4 regions of the Allobosea sp. P2_A10 genome follow, and region 2 is predicted to be linked to each of the others. Evidence: predicted binding sites of a transcription regulator. Region 2 holds the regulator's gene; each other region holds the start of a gene.
What was found. Region 2 encodes PhoB, which activates phosphate uptake and scavenging genes when phosphate is short. Its sites were predicted from a motif close to TGTCATNNANCTGTCAT; they were not measured.

Region 1: a site for PhoB is predicted at 2,539-2,555, ahead of AC1DZY_RS03355 (alkaline phosphatase). Genes of this name have one in related genera too.
Region 3: a site for PhoB is predicted at 2,570-2,586, ahead of AC1DZY_RS06630 (acetoacetate decarboxylase). Genes of this name have one in related genera too.
Region 4: a site for PhoB is predicted at 1,730-1,746, ahead of AC1DZY_RS13130 (esterase-like activity of phytase family protein). Genes of this name have one in related genera too.

What each region holds. Positions count from the first base shown of each region.
Region 1 covers NZ_JBFUCS010000001.1:685,441-689,617, forward strand. The annotation lists gene AC1DZY_RS03345 (ABC transporter ATP-binding protein) at 1-250, opposite strand, end outside; gene AC1DZY_RS03350 (hypothetical protein) at 228-707, opposite strand; gene AC1DZY_RS03355 (alkaline phosphatase) at 736-2,478, opposite strand; gene cynS (cyanase) at 2,580-3,068, opposite strand; gene AC1DZY_RS03365 (ABC transporter ATP-binding protein) at 3,119-4,018, opposite strand; gene ntrB (nitrate ABC transporter permease) at 4,024-4,177, opposite strand, start outside.
Region 2 covers NZ_JBFUCS010000013.1:29,167-33,343, forward strand. The annotation lists gene AC1DZY_RS18230 (dihydrodipicolinate synthase family protein) at 1-329, shown strand, start outside; gene AC1DZY_RS18235 (TIGR03862 family flavoprotein) at 452-1,663, opposite strand; gene phoB (phosphate regulon transcriptional regulator PhoB) at 1,804-2,502, opposite strand; gene phoU (phosphate signaling complex protein PhoU) at 2,534-3,253, opposite strand; gene pstB (phosphate ABC transporter ATP-binding protein PstB) at 3,307-4,107, opposite strand; gene pstA (phosphate ABC transporter permease PstA) at 4,153-4,177, opposite strand, start outside.
Region 3 covers NZ_JBFUCS010000003.1:142,419-146,595, reverse strand. The annotation lists gene AC1DZY_RS06640 (ATP-binding cassette domain-containing protein) at 1-573, shown strand, start outside; gene AC1DZY_RS06635 (histone deacetylase family protein) at 708-1,751, shown strand; gene AC1DZY_RS06630 (acetoacetate decarboxylase) at 1,759-2,505, opposite strand; gene AC1DZY_RS06625 (acetolactate synthase large subunit) at 2,616-4,172, opposite strand.
Region 4 covers NZ_JBFUCS010000008.1:31,348-35,524, reverse strand. The annotation lists gene deoA (thymidine phosphorylase) at 1-727, shown strand, start outside; gene AC1DZY_RS13135 (2-hydroxyacid dehydrogenase) at 724-1,668, shown strand; gene AC1DZY_RS13130 (esterase-like activity of phytase family protein) at 1,805-3,169, shown strand; gene nth (endonuclease III) at 3,321-4,022, opposite strand; gene AC1DZY_RS13120 (DUF2244 domain-containing protein) at 4,043-4,177, shown strand, end outside.

The DNA.
Region 1 (4,177 bases), on a different contig from region 2:
AGACAATCCGGTCGCCCCAGCTCACGGTGCCGACATCGGGCGCAACCAATCCGGCGATGAGGTGCAGGAGAGTGGTCTTTCCCGAACCCGAGGCTCCGCGCAGGCCGACGAGCGCGCCCGGGCGGATCGCAAGGTCGGGCAGGTCGAGCACGGTGAAGGGCCGGCCGTCGCCGCCGCGATGGTCCAGCCTGATGCCGGTCAGCCGCAATGGCACGGCAGCGGAGCCGTCAGGCGATATGGAAGCTGGCATCCACAAGCCTGACCTGGCTGACGAAGCCGGTATCCGGATCGATCGCGGAACCGATCTCGAGCCGACCGGACACGGCGACCTTCTGGCCAGCGCTGACCATCGGCGTCACCGCCTTCATGAAAACGACGACGATGTCGACAGGCCAGTCGGCGTCCGACTGGCAGAACGGACAGATCGCCAGCGGCTCTCGCGTCAGCACGAAGAAATGGCTTTCCGGCTTCAGCGGCGGCGCCATGTAGCCGGTGATGCGGACATCCTGCCCGCGCAGGCTGGTCGCGCGGTCCGAGAACTGGAAGCCGAGCACGCCGAAGGATTTGTAGAGGCCGTCAAAGGTGATCGCCGCCTGGTCGGCGGCGTAGGCTTCGCCGGCAGGCAGGCCGGCGCACAAAGCTGCCGCCGCAAGGCCCAGCAGGGCTTCGCGGCGGTTGGTGACGGTGATTTTAGGCTGCCGGCGCATCGCTAGTCCGTATGCCCGTATGATCGGTTCACTTGCCGCCCAGCGCCAGCGCTTCCGCCATGACGCGGAAGACGTAGGTGTTGGGCTTGTGGCCGCGGAACTTCTCGGCGCCGGGGCCCATCGCGGTCAGGATGCCATCATCGCCCGAATGCACACCCGAATTCGCGTCGAAGGGCAGGTTGCCGGCCTTGCGCGTCGCCAGCGGGCCGGTGCAGTCGGCCTCGTTGGCGATGTTGCCCTTGCCGTCGGGTCCCTTCACCGCCGGAACCCGCTCACCATTCATGAACGGACGGCCGGTGTCGCAGGTGTCGGGATAGGTGCCGAAAACGACGGCGAGGCGACGCGAGGTGTTGACGTCGGTGGGATAGCCGTCGGCGTCGAGGGGGCCGTAATTCGGCGGCTTGGAGTCGGCATAGGTGCCGAGCTTGTCGCGCAGGAGCTGCCCGGGGCGCTCGTCGTCATAGGTGCCGACCAGCGAGACGGCATGGGTATGGTCGGGAACGACGATGATCAGCGTGTCGTTGCGCTCGCCGGCGAAGTCCTTGGCGATCTTGACGGCATTGTCGAGCATGATCGTGTCGAACACCGCACGCTCCCAGTCGAGCGAGTGGCTGTATTTGTCGATGCGGCCTGACTCGACCATCAGGAAGAAGCCGTCTTCATTGGTCTTCAGCATGTCGATCGCCGCCCTGGTCTGCTCGGCGACATCGGGCTGGTCGGGAAACTTGGCGATCGTACCCTTTTTGGCGAGGCGCAGATCGAAGGCGCCGTCGATATTGGAGGTGTTGTAGAGGCCGAGCAGCTTCTTGGCGCCGCTGGTGGCGGCCGCGTTCATCTCGGTCTTGGTCGTGGCGATGGTGTAGCCGGCCGCCTTGAACTGGGCGATGAAGTCGAGATCGTCGGTGCGCTTGGAGCCCGGCGTCGTCTTGGGCAGGAAGTTGGGCGAGCCGCCGCCCATGATCACGTCGGGGCCGACGTCGAAGAACATCTTGACGATGTCGTTGTAGTCCGAGCGGCGGCGGGTATGGGCGACCATCGAGGCCGGGGTCGCGTCCTCGATCTCGGCATTGGTGACGACGCCGACGGTCATCTTGTTACGGCGCTTGATCAGCTCGGAGATCGTCTCGACCTTGGGGTGGTCGAGGGTCAGCGCGTTCCTTGCGCAGTAGACGCCGAGTGCGTTGACGCAGGATTTATGGCCGGTGGTGTAGGCATGGGCGCTGTTGGCGCTGTCGGTGACGATCGAGTCGCTGCCGGATGTCGAGATCAGCGCCATGTTTGGCATGTCGTCGATGGCGAGTTCGCCGTTGTAGCGGCCTTCCTGCCAACCCTTCGACATGATGCGCGCCGCCGTGCGGTGCGCGACCGACATGCCGTCGCCGATGAACAGGATGACGTTCTTGGCGCGGCGCGGCGTGGCGGTCGCGAACACATCCCATTTCACCGTGGCCTTGCTGGAGCCCTGCGTCGCTTCGACGACGTAGCTGCCGGCCGGCAGCGTCGCGCCGCGCAGCCACATCGCCGAATGCTTCTGGCCTTCCTCGCTCTGCATGAAGGTCGTCGGCTTGCCGAAGGCGTCCGCGACCGGCTTGCCGTTGATGGTCACCGTCACATCGGCCGAGGTCGGCGCGTTGGGGAACTCGACCTTGAAGTCGAAGCGCGAGCCTTCGAGGATCTCGGCCCGGTTGATCGGGTAGATCGTCTGTGCGGCGGCGGGTGTCGCCGCCAGGCCGAGACCCAAAACCAGTGTCAGCCAACCTTGCGTGCGCATCACCATACCTCGCTTCGATGCCCCCCGATCTGACGGACGCGCGACGGTTAGGGAGCCTTTATGACAGGACGATTACGCCTCCGAGCGCGGCAAGTTCAGCCTCAGGCCTCCTTGAAACCATAGTCGGGGATGCCCTGCTCGTTGCCATAATATTTGTAGGGCAGGAACTTGCCGGACATCCCGATCTTGACGCGGTCGCCCTTGGGGTTGGGCTCGCGCTCGAACTCGATGTTGAAGTCGATCGCCGACATGATGCCGTCGCCGAACTCCTCCTCGATCAGCGCCTTCCAGGCCGGGCCGTTGACCATCACCATCTCGTAGAAGCGATAGATCAGCGGGTCTGTCGGCGGCATCGGCGTGCCCATGCCGCGATAGGGCACCTCGTTCAGCATCCGCTTCTCGTTCTCGGAAAGGCCAAACAGCGCCGCGGCCTTCTCGGCCAGCGACTTGACCAGCTTCATCTGGCCGAGCAGCGCGCCGACGATCAGCACCTCCGACATCCCGCCGATCTCGGTCGTGATGTGCTTCCAGCTCCAGCCGTTCTCTCGCTTGATGTCGAGGATCTTCTCGGTGAGTTCTTCGCGCTTCATGATGCGTTCTCCTTGCAGGCGTCTTTGTGTGAAATTCCATGAGTTTGGCGTCAGGCCGCCGCAAGCCCCGCCGGACCCGGCGTCGTTTCGGCCGTCGGCCGCACGACCGGCGGGCGGCGGCGGTCATAGCCCTCTGGCACCGCGTCCTTGAACGTCTTGGAGCGGACGACCAGAAAATCGATCAGATGGTTGCGGATGGCGTAGTAGTCGGGGTGGTGATGCACCTCGGTGCGCTTGCGATCGCGCGGCAGCGGGTTCTCGACGATCTCGGCGATCATGGCATCGGGGCCGTTGGTCATCAGCACGATGCGGTCGGCGAGATAGATCGCCTCGTCGACGTCATGGGTGATCATGAAGGCGGTCTGGCCGGTCTCCAGGCAGATGCGGCGGACTTCGTCCTGCAGCGTGCCGCGCGTCAGCGCGTCCAATGCCGAGAAAGGCTCGTCCATCAGCATCATCTTGGGCTCGATCGAGAGCGCCCGCGCAATGCCGACACGCTGCTTCATGCCGCCCGACAACTCCGAAGGCTTCTTCAGCTCGGAACCCTTCAGGCCGACCTTCTCGATGAAGGCCATGGCATGAGCATTGACCTTGTCACGACTCCAGCCCTTGTGCTTGGCGGCGACCGCATAGGCGACATTGCCCAGCACCGTGCGCCAGGGCAGCAGCGAATGGCCCTGGAAGATCACCGCGCGGTCGAGCGACGGCCCCTCGATCGCCTTGCCATCGACGATCGCAGCGCCCGAATCTGGCGCATCGAGCCCGTTCAGGATGTTCAGCACGGTCGTCTTGCCGCAGCCGGAGTGGCCGATGATGCAGGCGAATTCGCCCTTCTTCATCGAGAACCAGAGATCCTCGAACACGGTCGTCGTGCCGCCGCCGGCCTTGGGGTAACGGCGCGCGATCGCCTCGATCGAAACGAATTTCTCATTGGGCGTGATCGTGTCCATCGCGCTCAATCCGGATAGGTCACGGCGCGCTGGAGGCGCGCCAGCGTCTGGTCGAGCAGCATGCCCATCACGCCGATGACCACGATCGCGACGATCACATTGGTGATCGAGAGGTTGTTCCACTCGTTCCAGACGAAGTAGCCGATGCCGGTGCCGCCC
Region 2 (4,177 bases):
TGTTCCTCGATTTCGAGATGGAGCGCGGCGCCGATGGCGCGATGACCGGCTACGCCTTCCCCGAACTGCTGATCGACGTGGTCAGGCTGCAGAAGGCCGGACAGCGCGACGCCGCCCACGACATCTTCGACGCGCATCTGCCGCTGCTGCGCTACGAGCAGCAGCTCGGCATCGGGCTTGCCGTGCGCAAATACACCATGATGAAGCGCGGCATCCTGGGCAGCGACGCCCAGCGCAAGCCGGGGCCAGCAATCAGCGCGATGGCCAAGGCGGAGGTGGACTACCTGCTGGCGCGCGTAGCCAAGCACGATCCGCGCGCCAAACTTTGAGACGAACCACCGCCGTCATTCCGGGCGCAGCGAAGCGGAGACCTGGAATCCATCATAAAGCCCAGCGCCTTTCGATGGATCCCGGGTCAAGCCCGGGATGACGGCGGTGGTTTCTGGAAGACCTACTCCAGCCAGGTCGCGATGCCAGCAGCCGCCGCGACGCCTGTCGAGAAGCAGGCTTGCAGCAGATAGCCACCGGTCGGGGCTTCCCAGTCCAGCATCTCGCCCGCGACGAAGACGCCGGGCAGACGCTTCAGCATGAAGCCGTCATCGACCTCGCCGGTCACGATGCCGCCGGCCGTCGAGATGGCCCGCGCGATCGGGGCCATGCCGGTCAGGGTCAGCGGCGCGGCCTTGATGAGAGCCGCGAGCAAGGCCGGCTCCTGCGGCAGGGCAGCGCCCGCGCTTTCGCGCAGCACGGCGATCGCGGCCGGCGACAATCCAGCCGCCTTGCGCAGATGGTTGCTCAGCGTCTCGCCCTTGCGGCGCTGGCCCAGCCTCTCGATCAGGCGAGCGGTTTCCATGTCCGGGCGCAGATCGAGCGTGATCGCGGCCTTGCCGTCGCGCAGCACCGCCTCGCGCAGCAGGCCCGACAGCGCGTAGACCGCGCCGCCCTCGATGCCGTCAGCGTCGATCATCGCCTCGCCGGTGGCCTGGCGCTCGCCGCATCTGATGACGAGGCGCTTCAGCGGGACGCCGGCGAAGCGCTCGCGCATCATCGGCGACCAGTCGACCGTGAAGCCGCCATTGGCCGGAAGCAGCGGCGCGACGGCGACGCCTCGCTCGGCCAGCAATGACGCCCAGCCGCCATCGGAGCCGAGGCGCGGCCAGCTCGCGCCGCCGAGCGCCAGCAGCGTCGCGTCGGCCCGGACAGCCTGCGTGCCGCCATCGCGGGTCTCGAACAGCAGCGCGCCATCCTCGCTCCAGCCGGTCCAGAGGTGGCCGGCGGCGAGCGTAACGCCTTGCCCTTGCAGACGACGCAGCCAGGCGCGCAGCAGCGGCGAGGCCTTCATCGCCTCGGGGAAGACGCGGCCGCTCGTGCCGACGAAGCTGTCCGCGCCGAGTTCGTCGGCCCAGTCGCGCAGCGCCTGCGGGGGGAAGGCGCGGATCGCGGGTTCGAGCCAGCCTTGCGCCGTGCGGTAGCGCGTCAGGAAAAGGTCGAGCGGTTCGGAGTGGGTGAGATTCAGCCCGCCGCGCCCCGCGAGCAGGAATTTGCGCGCCGGCGACGGCATGCGGTCATAGATGGTGACGCGATGGCCGGCGAGCGAGAGCCGTTCGGCGGCGATGAGGCCGGATGGGCCTGCGCCGATGATCGCAATGGTTTTGGCTTGCATGGCGGAGGGCTTGGGGCCGGCGAGAGCGCGGGTCAAGCTCCGTCGTCATGCTCGGTCTTGCCCCGAGCATCTCGTGCTCGCTTTCGGTGTTTCATCCTGCGTGAGATTATCGGGGCTAGCCCGATCATGACGTCGCGCCGTCAGCCCCGCGCGAACGTCTCGTCGAAGGCGTAGCCCGCGCCGCGCACGGTGCGCAGCGGGTCCTTGGCGTCGCCCGGCGTGATCGCCTTGCGCAGGCGGCCGACATGGACGTCGACGGTGCGCTCGTCGATGTAGACGTCGCGGCCCCAGACGGCATCGAGAAGCTGGGCCCGGGAATAGACGCGGCCAGGCGCCTGCATCAGAAATTCAAGCAGGCGAAACTCGGTCGGGCCGAGATGGAGCTCCATGCCCGAACGGCGGACGCGCCGCGTCGTGCGGTCGAGCTCGAGATCGCCGGCGGCGAGCAGGCCCGCGACGTGGCCTGGTTTGGCGCGGCGCAGCAGCGCCTGGATGCGCGCGATCAATTCAGGCAGCGAGAACGGCTTGACGACATAGTCATCGGCTCCGGTGGCGAGCCCGCGCACGCGCTCGGTCTCCTCTCCGCGCGCGGTCAGCATGATGATCGGCACGCGCTCGGTGTCGCGGCGCGCGCGCAGCCGGCGGCAGAGCTCTATCCCCGACAGGCCCGGCAGCATCCAGTCGAGGAGGACGAGATCGGGCGTGTTGTCGCGCAGATGAAGCTCCGCATCGTCGCCGCGCGCGACGCTGTCGACCTCGAAGCCTTCGGCCTCGAGATTGTAGCGCAACAGCAGCGTCAGCGGCTCCTCGTCCTCGACGATCAGGATGCGTGCGGGCATGTCTTGGCTGTCCCTGGGACGACGACGCGGCTCAGGAGCCGGTCACCGCCTCGACCTCGATGTTGGTGGTGTCGAGCTTGGGCCGGTTGATGTCGAGCGTGCCGCCGGTGACGAGGTAGTGGATCGTCTCGGCGATGTTGGTGGTGTGGTCGCCGATGCGCTCGACATTCTTGGCGCAGAACAGGAGATGCGTGCAGAAGGTGATGTTGCGCGGATCTTCCATCATGTAGGTCAGCAGCTCGCGGAAGAGCGAGGTGTAGAGCGCGTCGATCTCGCCGTCGCGGTGCCAGACCTCCATCGCCTTCTGCTCGTTGCCGGCGGCATAGGCGTCGAGCACATCCTTGAGCTGGGCCTGGACGAGACGGCTCATATGTTCGAGGCCGACCACGGCGCGCTGGGGCGGCTGGAACTGGCCGGAGATCGCGACCGCGCGCTTGGCGATGTTCTTGGCGAGGTCGCCGACGCGCTCGATGTCGGAGGCGATGCGGATCGCCGAGATCAGCTCGCGCAGATCGTTGGCCAGCGGCTGGCGGCGCGCGATCGTCAGCACGGCGCGCTCCTCGACATCGCGCTGGAGGTTGTCGAGGCGCTGATCGGCCGAGATCACCTTCTGGGCGAGCGCCGTGTCGCGGCGCACCAGCGCCACCGTGGAATCGCCGAGCATGCGCTCGGACATGCCGCCCATCTCGGCGAGGCTGCGGCGCAGCGCCTCGAGTTCGGCGTCGTAGGAGCGGACGATATGGTCGGACATGGGAGGGAGTCCTCTGGCGGCGGATGCAGGGATGCTTGAAACGTCTCGTCGGCTCAGCCGAAGCGGCCGGTGACGTAGTCCTGCGTCTGCTTCTTGTGCGGGTTCATGAAGATGGTGTTGGTCGGGGCGAACTCGATGACCTCACCGAGATACATGAAGGCGGTGTACTGCGAGATGCGCGCCGCCTGCTGCATGTTGTGGGTCACGATGACGATGGTGAAGTCGGTCTTGAGCTGCTCCAGCAGGTCCTCGATCTTGCCGGTCGAGATCGGGTCGAGCGCCGAGGTCGGCTCGTCGAACAGGATCACCTCCGGCTTCTGGGCGATGGTGCGGGCAATGCACAGGCGCTGCTGCTGGCCGCCAGACAGGCCCATGCCCGACGCCTTGAGCTTGTCCTTGACCTCGTCCCAGAGCGCGGCGCGGCGCAGCGCGCCCTCGACGCGATCGTCGAGTTCCGATTTCGGCGGCTTCTCGTAAAGGCGGATGCCGAAGGCGACGTTGTCGTAGATCGACATCGGGAACGGCGTCGGCTTCTGGAAGACCATGCCGATGCGCGAGCGCAGCTCGTTGACGTCGACCTCGTTGGAGATGACGTTGCGGCCGTCGAGCATGACCTCGCCGGTGGCGCGCTGCTCGGGATAAAGCGAGTAGATCCGGTTGAAGATGCGCAGCAATGTCGACTTGCCGCAGCCCGACGGGCCGATCAGCGCCGTGACGTGGCGGTCGCGGAAGTCGAGGTTGATGTTCTTCAGCGCCTTGTGCTCGCCGTAGTAGAAATCGAGGTTCTTGACCGCGATACGGACCATGGCGTCGGCATCGAGCGATTGCGGGCTGAGTTCAAGGGTCGAAAGCATCGAAGATTTCCTTCGGATCTGACGCGACGGGTTTTGTCTTGTGAGTTACTTCGCGCCGCGCACGATGCGG
Region 3 (4,177 bases), on a different contig from region 2:
CTCGATTTGACGGTCGCCCCCGGCGCGGTCGCGACCGTGATGGGCCCGAGCGGTTCGGGCAAATCGAGCCTGCTCGCCTATGTCGCCGGCTTCCTCGATCATCATGCCTTCACGGGCGAGGGCGCGGTGCTGGTCGGCGGCGTCGATGTCGTGCCGCTGAAGCCAGAGCGCCGCCGCATCGGTCTGCTGTTCCAGGACGACCTGCTGTTTCCCCATCTCTCGGTTGCCGGCAACCTGCTGTTTGGCGTTCCTGCCGAGATCAGGGGGCGGGCCGAGCGCCTGCGGCGCGTTGAGGATGCGCTTGGGGATGCCGGCCTTGCCGGCTTCGGCGCGCGCGATCCCGCGACGCTGTCGGGGGGGCAGCGGGCGCGTGTCGCGCTGATGCGCGTGCTCCTGTCGCAGCCGCGTGCGCTGTTGCTGGACGAACCTTTCTCCAGGCTCGACAGCGATCTGCGCGAGGCCTTTCGCGCGACTGTTTTCGCGCAGGCGCGCCAGCGCCGATTGCCGGTGCTGATGGTGACGCATGATCCGCAGGACGCGACCGCCGCTGGCGGTGATGTCGTCAGGCTGTAGGCCTTGCGGCCTGCGACGAATGCAGGGGGTAACGGCGTCGTTGCGGCCTGACCGCGGGCATCGGTCTTGCTAGCTTCCGGCAATCGAGACGGCGTCCGCGATGGCGCGCCGGCCACAACGAGACGAGTTCACGCATGCGCGCCTTCTATCATCCCGACCAGTCTCTCCACGATCCCCAGCAATATCTGCGCTTTGGCCGGGTCGTCGCGCCCAAGGATCTGCCGGAGCGCACGGAGCGCCTGCTGGGGGCGCTGGCCCGGCATGGCATCGCGCCGGAACGCCCGCAGGAGCGGGGCACAGGGCCCATCCTCGCCATCCATGATGCCGGTTTCATCAACTTTCTCGAAACCGCCTGGGCACGCTGGCAGGATCTGCCGGCCGAGCGCGGCCCCGAGGTCTGGCCAAGCACCTTCCCCTATTGGAGCGGCCGCATCGACGAGGCCGTCAGGCCGCCTTGCCGTCCGACCGGCTTCATCGGCCAGCTTGGCTGGTATCTCGGCGACATGTCGGTGCCCATCGGCGAGCATTGCTGGACCTCGACGCTGCACTCGGCCGAGACGGCGGTTGCGGGCGCGGACGCGCTCCTCGCCGGCGAGCGCGGCGTCTATTCGCTCTGCCGCCCATCGGGGCACCACGCTCGCGCCGACCGGGCGACGGGCTTCTGCTACATCAACAACACGGCGATTGCGGCCCAGCGTCTGCGTTCCAAGTTCGACAAGGTCGCGATCCTCGACGTCGACGCCCATCACGGCGACGGCACGCAGCAGATCTTCTACCGCCGCGACGATGTGCTGACGATCTCGGTCCATGCCGACCCGTCGAACTACTATCCGTTCTACACCGGCTATGAGGACGAGCGCGGCAATGGCCCCGGCGATGGTTTCAACCTCAACCTGCCGCTGGCGCATGGCGCGAGCGGAGGGGCGATGGCTGCAGCTGTCGACAAGGCCGGTGAGGCGATCAGGGCGTTCGGAGCCGACGCGCTGGTGATCGCGCTCGGCTACGACGCCCACAAGGACGATCCGATCGGCGTGCTCAAGCTTGACGCCACGGATTTCGGCACGATCGGCGCGAAGATCAAGGCGATGGGCCTGCCGACGCTGGTGGTTCAGGAGGGCGGCTACGCCATCGAAGCGATCGGCGACTGCCTCGACGCGTTCATCGGCGGCTTCGCCTGAGCCGCGGCTACGGCGCCAGGTAGTCGTGCAACACCCGGCCGAAGGGCAGGGTGAAATCGACCACCTGGTGGCGCGCCCTGACGATCCGCCGCACCGGGAAATCGGCGACCCGACAGTTCACATGAGGAATGAGGTGCAGCCGCGCATCTCCTTCCCAGGCGCCATGGACCGTGATGTCGGTGAGGTTGTAGCCGACGAGTTGCGCGACCTTCGGCGTCCCGTCGACATCGGGCAGCAGCTTGAGATTGACGTTGAGGCCGCCGATGCCGTCGCGGACCTTGTCGAGCTGATCCTCCAGGCTGCGATGCTTGTAGGTCATCGTACCCATGGCGACGCGCTCGTCGTCATAATGCAGCGTGCCGGTCAGCGTGTCCTTCATCACCTTCAGCCGCGGCACGCCGTATTTCTTCGGGAAGCCCCAGATTTCGCGCCCGCCGGTGATAGGCGGCTCGTCGTCGAGATACATCTGGACCGAGAAATTGCACGGCTTGCCCTGATACTGCGCGTAGATGCCGGTGCCGCTTTCCTCGTAATCGCCGAAGCCCGACGAATCCGGCATCTTCATCCACTCGTAGAAGACGAGATTGCCCGGAGCGGGTTCGAGCGGCTCGGGCAGCGCCGCGCGGATCACCTCCGGGTCGGTTTCATAGGTGATGATCAGATATTCCCGCTTGAGGAAGCGGTTGGGCGGGCGCGGATAGCTCGGGCTGAAGACCGGCATCGACGGCGCTTTGAGGATGTCGTCGCGGTTCATGCTGGTCTGTTCCTCGAATATCGGCCCGGCGTCGCAGGCCCGCCACGGAATTGGCGACGGCCTTGCGACGGATTGATGGCGGGCCGGCTACAATCCAAAAATCGGCTCCGTCAGATCACCGCCTCGATCAGGAACGGGCCCTTGCGCGACAGCGCGCCCTTGAACAGCGTCGTGAACTCTTCCGCCGTCGTTGCCCGGCCGGCCTCGACGCCCATGCCTTTCGCCATCGAAACCCAGTCGAGCGCCGGCTCGTCGAGGTTCAGCATCAGCTTGGCGTTGCGGCCGAAATCGTTGACGCCGACGGCGCGCATCTCGCCATGCAGGATGGCGTAGGTCCGGTTGGCGAAGATCACCGTGACGACATCGAGGTTCTCGCGCGCCTGCGTCCATAGCCCCTGCACCGTGTACATGCCCGAGCCGTCGGCCTGCATGCCGATGACCTTGCGGTCCGGGCATGCAACCGCCGCGCCGACCGCGAGCGGAATGCCTTCGCCGATCGCGCCGCCCGTCAGTTGGATATAGTCGTGCTGCGGAGCGCGGTGGCATTGCTGGTAGAACGCGCGGCCCGACGAGACCGACTCGTCGCAGATGATGCTGTTCTCCGGCAGCAGCGTCGTCACGATGGTGCAGACCTTGTCGGCGTCGAGCGCGCCGGTCGGCAGCGCCTCGGTCTTCTCGCGCGCCGGGGCGATAAAGACAGGTGCGGTTTTCGTCGCGCCGAGCTCGTCGGCGAGCGCGGCGATCGTGCCCGGCAGATCGTCACCCGGTTTGGCCAGCGTCGCGACCATGCAGCCTTCATGCACCAGCCGGCCGGGCTTGCCGGGATAGGCGAAGAAGCCGACCGGCACCTGCGCGCCGATCAGGACGAGATAGTCGATGTCCTTGAGCTGGTTCAGCGCCATGTCGACGGGGTAGAAAACCTTCGGCAGCGCGACGCGGCCGACGCCGCGCTCGATGCGCCCGTTCGACATCTGGCCATACATCTGCGCGCCGGTCGCGGCGCAGATCCGGGCCGCCATCTCCATCGGCTTTTCGCGAAGCGACAGCCCCGACATCATCAGCGCGGCGCGCGCACCGTGTTTGCGCAGGGCAGCCGCAGCCTCGCGGATCGAGGCGGCTTCGACCGTTTTCAGCGCCGGCACCTTCGTCGGCTTCAGTTCCGCCGGCTCGACCGAGCCCCAGGAGCAATCGGCCGGCAGGATCACGGTGGTGACGCCGGGCAGCGAGAGCGAGGCGGCATAGGCCTCGCCGATCGCAGGCCCGACATCCTCCGGCGTCGCGATCCGGCGGACGAAATGCGACATCGGCCGGGCCAGGCTCTCGATGTCGCTGGTCAACGGGGCGTCATGCTGGAGATGATAGGTCGCGTGGTCGCCGACGACGTTGATCATCGGGGTCCAGGCGCGGCGGGCATTGTGCATGTTGGCGAGCGCGTTCGCCATGCCAGGTCCGCAATGCAGCAGCGTCGCCGCCGGCTTGTCGGCCATGCGGGCATAGCCGTCGGCTGCGCCGGTCACGACGCCCTCGAACAGCCCGAGGACGCAGCGCATCTGCGGCTTGCGGTCGAGCGCCGCGACGAAATGCATCTCCGATGTGCCGGGATTGGCGAAGCAGACATCGACATTGTTGACGAGCAGGGTATCGCAGAGGCGGTCGGCGCCGTTCATGTCGG
Region 4 (4,177 bases), on a different contig from region 2:
CGTGAAGTTCGGTTCGGGCGCATTCATGAGCGATTTCGGCAAGGCGCAGGGTCTGGCGACGAGCCTCGTCACCGTCGGCAATGGCGCGGGCCTGCCGACCAACGCCCTGCTGACCGACATGAGCGAGCCTCTAGCGAGCGCAGCCGGCAACGCGCTCGAAGTCATCTATGCGCTCGACCATCTGACCGGACGCAAGCGCGAACAGCGCTTCCATCGGGTCACGGTGGCGCTCGCCGCCGACATGCTGCTGCTCGGCGGGCTCGCCGCCGATTTCGACGAGGCCTGCGCAAAGGTCGAGGCCGCCTTCGCCAGCGGCGCGGCGGCCGAGCGCTTCGCCCGCATGATCGCAGCGCTCGGCGGCCCGACCGACCTGCTGGAAAACCCACAAAGGCATTTCGAGGCCGCGCCGATCATCCGGCCGGTATTTCCCGAGAAAGCCGGACTGGTGCAGTCGATCGACACGCGCGGCGTCGGACTCGCCGTGGTCGCGCTCGGCGGCGGCCGGACGCGACCGGAGGATGAAATCGACCACAGCGTGGGCCTGGTCGAACTGGCGGGCATCGGCGACGAGGTCGGCCCCGACCGGCCGCTCGGCATCGTTCATGCACGCGACGAGGCTGGTTTCACCACAGCGCAGGCACGGCTCCGCAGCGCCTACCGCCTGGGTGCGCAGGCCGGTGCGCGCGGTTTCCTGATCTGGCGCAACGAAAAGGGCATCAGCGTATGAGTTTGCTTCTGGCGATGACCGGCTGGCATGTCGAGGACTGGCGCGCGCGCTTCAAGGCCTTGCTGCCGGAGATGCCGATCGTGACGCTCGGCGAGCCCTTCGACCGGCGCTCGGTGCATTATGTCGCGAGCTGGAAGCATCCGCCCGGCAGCCTGGCGGGCCTGCCGAACCTCGCCGCGATCTTCTCGCTGGGCGCGGGCGTCGATTTCCTCTTCGCCGACGAGCGTCTGCCGCAGGTCCCGATTGCGCGCGTGGTCGACCCCGACCTGACGACGCGGATGAGCGAATACATCGTGCTGCATTGCCTGATGATCCTGCGCCAGCAGCGGCTCTACGACCGCCAGCAGCTCGCCAAAAGCTGGGACGACGACCGCAACCAGCCCGCCGCCCGCTCGGTGCGGGTCGGCATCATGGGGCTCGGCGAACTCGGCCTCGATGCGGCGCACAAGCTCAAGGTCATGGGTTTCGACGTCGCCGGCTGGAGCCGTTCGGCCAAATCGGTCGAGGGGCTTTCGACCTTCGCCGGGACGGAGGGCATGGCGGCGTTCCTGGCGCGCACCGACATTCTCGTCAGCCTGCTGCCGCTGACGCCGGAAACGCGCGGCACGATCAACGCCGGGCTGTTGGCGGGCCTTGCGCAAGACGGGCGGCTCGGCGGGCCGTTCCTGATCAATGCCGGGCGCGGCGGCCTGCAGATCGAGGCCGACATCGTCGCGGCACTGGAGGCCGGAACGCTGAAGGGCGCAACGCTCGACGTGTTCGAGACCGAGCCGCTGCCGGACGCGTCCCCGCTCTGGAGCCACCCAGCCGTGACGGTGACGCCGCACAACGCCGCGATGTCGGAGCCGCAAGCCATTGCGACCCTGATCGCCGCACAGATCAGGCGACTGGAGGCGGGCGAGCCGATGGAGCATGTGGTCGATCCGGCGCGGGGGTACTGAACCTCTGTCATTCCGGGGCTCGCGCAGCGAGAACCCGGAACGGCGCGGCGTGTCACGGCTTCGTCACGGCACCGTCGTTGCTCTGACAAGCGCGGACCTCAAGTGCTGCGGGCCATTCCCCAACCCGGAGCGTTCCATGCGCCTGTCTCTCATAGCGGCCCTGCTGCTGTCCTCCACCATGCTCGCCGGCGCGCAGGAGGCCCAGAAAGAATTTCCGGTCAAGCTGCTGGGCCACGCTTTGCTGCCGGCCAACAGCATCATCCCCGCCCCGGCCGATGCTCCCGCCGACCTCAAAATCTCCGGCAAATTCACGACGCCGGGCAAGCGCGTCGAGGCCGTCGGCACGGTGATGGGTCTTTCAGGCGGACGCCCGACTGGCCTGTCGACGCCGTTTGCCGGCCAGCCGGTGCAGGGCTTCTCCGGCATCCGCTCGCTTGGAAACAACGAGTTTCTGGTGCTGACCGACAACGGCTTCGGCGCCAAAGCGAATTCGCCGGATGCGGCGCTGTTCTTCCACCGGCTCAAGGCCGATTTCGCGGGCGGCGCGATCGAGCGGCTGTCCTCGACCTTCCTGCACGATCCCGACAAGAAGGTGCCGTTCCGCATCGTCCATGAGGGGACCGAGAAGCGCTATCTGACCGGCGCCGATTTCGATCCGGAATCAATCCAGCCAATCGGCGGCAAATACTGGATCGGCGAGGAATTCGGACCCTATCTCATCCGCGTCGACGCCAACGGCAAGGTCGAGGCGGTGTTCGAGACGCTTGCCGACGGCAAGCCGGTGCGCTCGCCCGACCATTACGCCGTAACCACGCCGGCTGCGCCCGACGGCCCGCTGCCGGTGCCCTTCAACGCCCGCCGCTCGAAGGGTTTCGAGGGCATGGCGCAGTCGCCCGATGGCCGCTTCCTCTATCCGCTGCTCGAGGGCGCGCTCTGGTCGCCTGAGACCAAGGCCAATGAGCAGGTCGACGGCAAGGACGCGCTGCGCATCCTGGAATTCGATGTCGCCGCCGAGAAGTGGACGGGCCGCTCCTGGTTCTATCCGCTGGAGGACAAGGCCTACGCCATCGGCGATTTCAACATGATCGACGGAACGACAGCGCTCATCATCGAGCGCGACAATGGCGAAGGCACCGCCGACAAGGCCTGCGCGCCTGGTCAGCGCGGCCCCGACTGCTTCCACGACATCGCCAAGTTCAAGCGCATCGTGAAGATCGAGATGACCGACGCCAGTGTCGGCAAGGCCGTGCGGAAGATCGGCTTCATCGACCTGATGAAGATCGCCGACCCTGACAAAAAGGCGAAGCAGGGCGCGATCGACGGCGTGCTGCCCTTCCCCTTCTTCACCATCGAGAACGTTGACGTCGTCGACCGGGCCAATGGCGTGATCGTCGTCGGCAACGACAACAACCTGCCGTTCTCGTCCTCGCGCGACCCGAAGAAGGCCGATGACAACGAGCTGGTGTTGCTCTCGGTGAAGGAACTGCTCGACGCCAAGTGAGAGCGCGAGCCGCAGCTCCAACCGTCATGCTCGCCCTTGTGGCGAGCATCCACGCCTCGGGGATAGCGCTCGACCCAAGGAAGACGTGGATGGTCGGGACAAGCCCGACCATGACGAGGGAGCGCGGCCGATCGGGCCGCGTCCGGACGCTTCAACCCACCCGTTTGTCGGGCGCATCGCAAAGATCGTTCTGGATGCAGCGCTCGCATTCGGGCCTGAGCGCCTTGCAGGTGTAGCGGCCGTGCAGGATCAGCCAGTGATGCGCGTGCCGGCCGAACTCGACCGGCACCGCTTTTTCCAGTCCCAGTTCCACCTCGAGCACATTCTTGCCCGGCGCGATCCGCAACCGGTTGGCGATGCGGAAGACATGGGTGTCGACCGCGTGGGTGATTTCGCCGAAGGCCATGTTGAGCACGACATTGGCGGTCTTGCGGCCGACGCCGGGCAGGCTCTCCAGCCCCTCGCGCGACGTCGGCACCTCGCTGCCGAACTCGGCGATCAGCTTCTCGCAGAGCGCGATGACGTTCCTGGCCTTGGTGCGGAACAGACCGATGGTCTTGACGAGGTCGCGGACCTGGTCCTCGCCGAGCGCCAGCATTTTCTCCGGCGTGTCGGCCAGCGCGAAGAGCTTTCGCGTCGCCTTGTTAACGCCAGCGTCGGTCGCCTGGGCCGAGAGCACGACGGCGACGAGCAAGGTGAAGGCGTTGACGTGTTCGAGTTCGCCTTTGGGTTCGGGCTCGGCTGCGCGGAAACGCTCGAAGACCTCGCGGATGCCGGCTGCGCCGCGGGCTCGCGGCTTCGTCATTTTCGCGGCAACCGGGGCGCGGCGTTTGGGCCTGTTCTCTTGCGTCATCGGGCGGTTATAGTCGGGGCATGAACCCCGGCAAGCCCGATTCAGGCGCGATCGCCGCAGCCTCCGACAGCACGGCGGAACGGCCTGTCTTCGACGCCACGATCACGCCGCATCGCTCGCTCGGCCAGAACGGCTTTCGCATCGTGATGACGCTG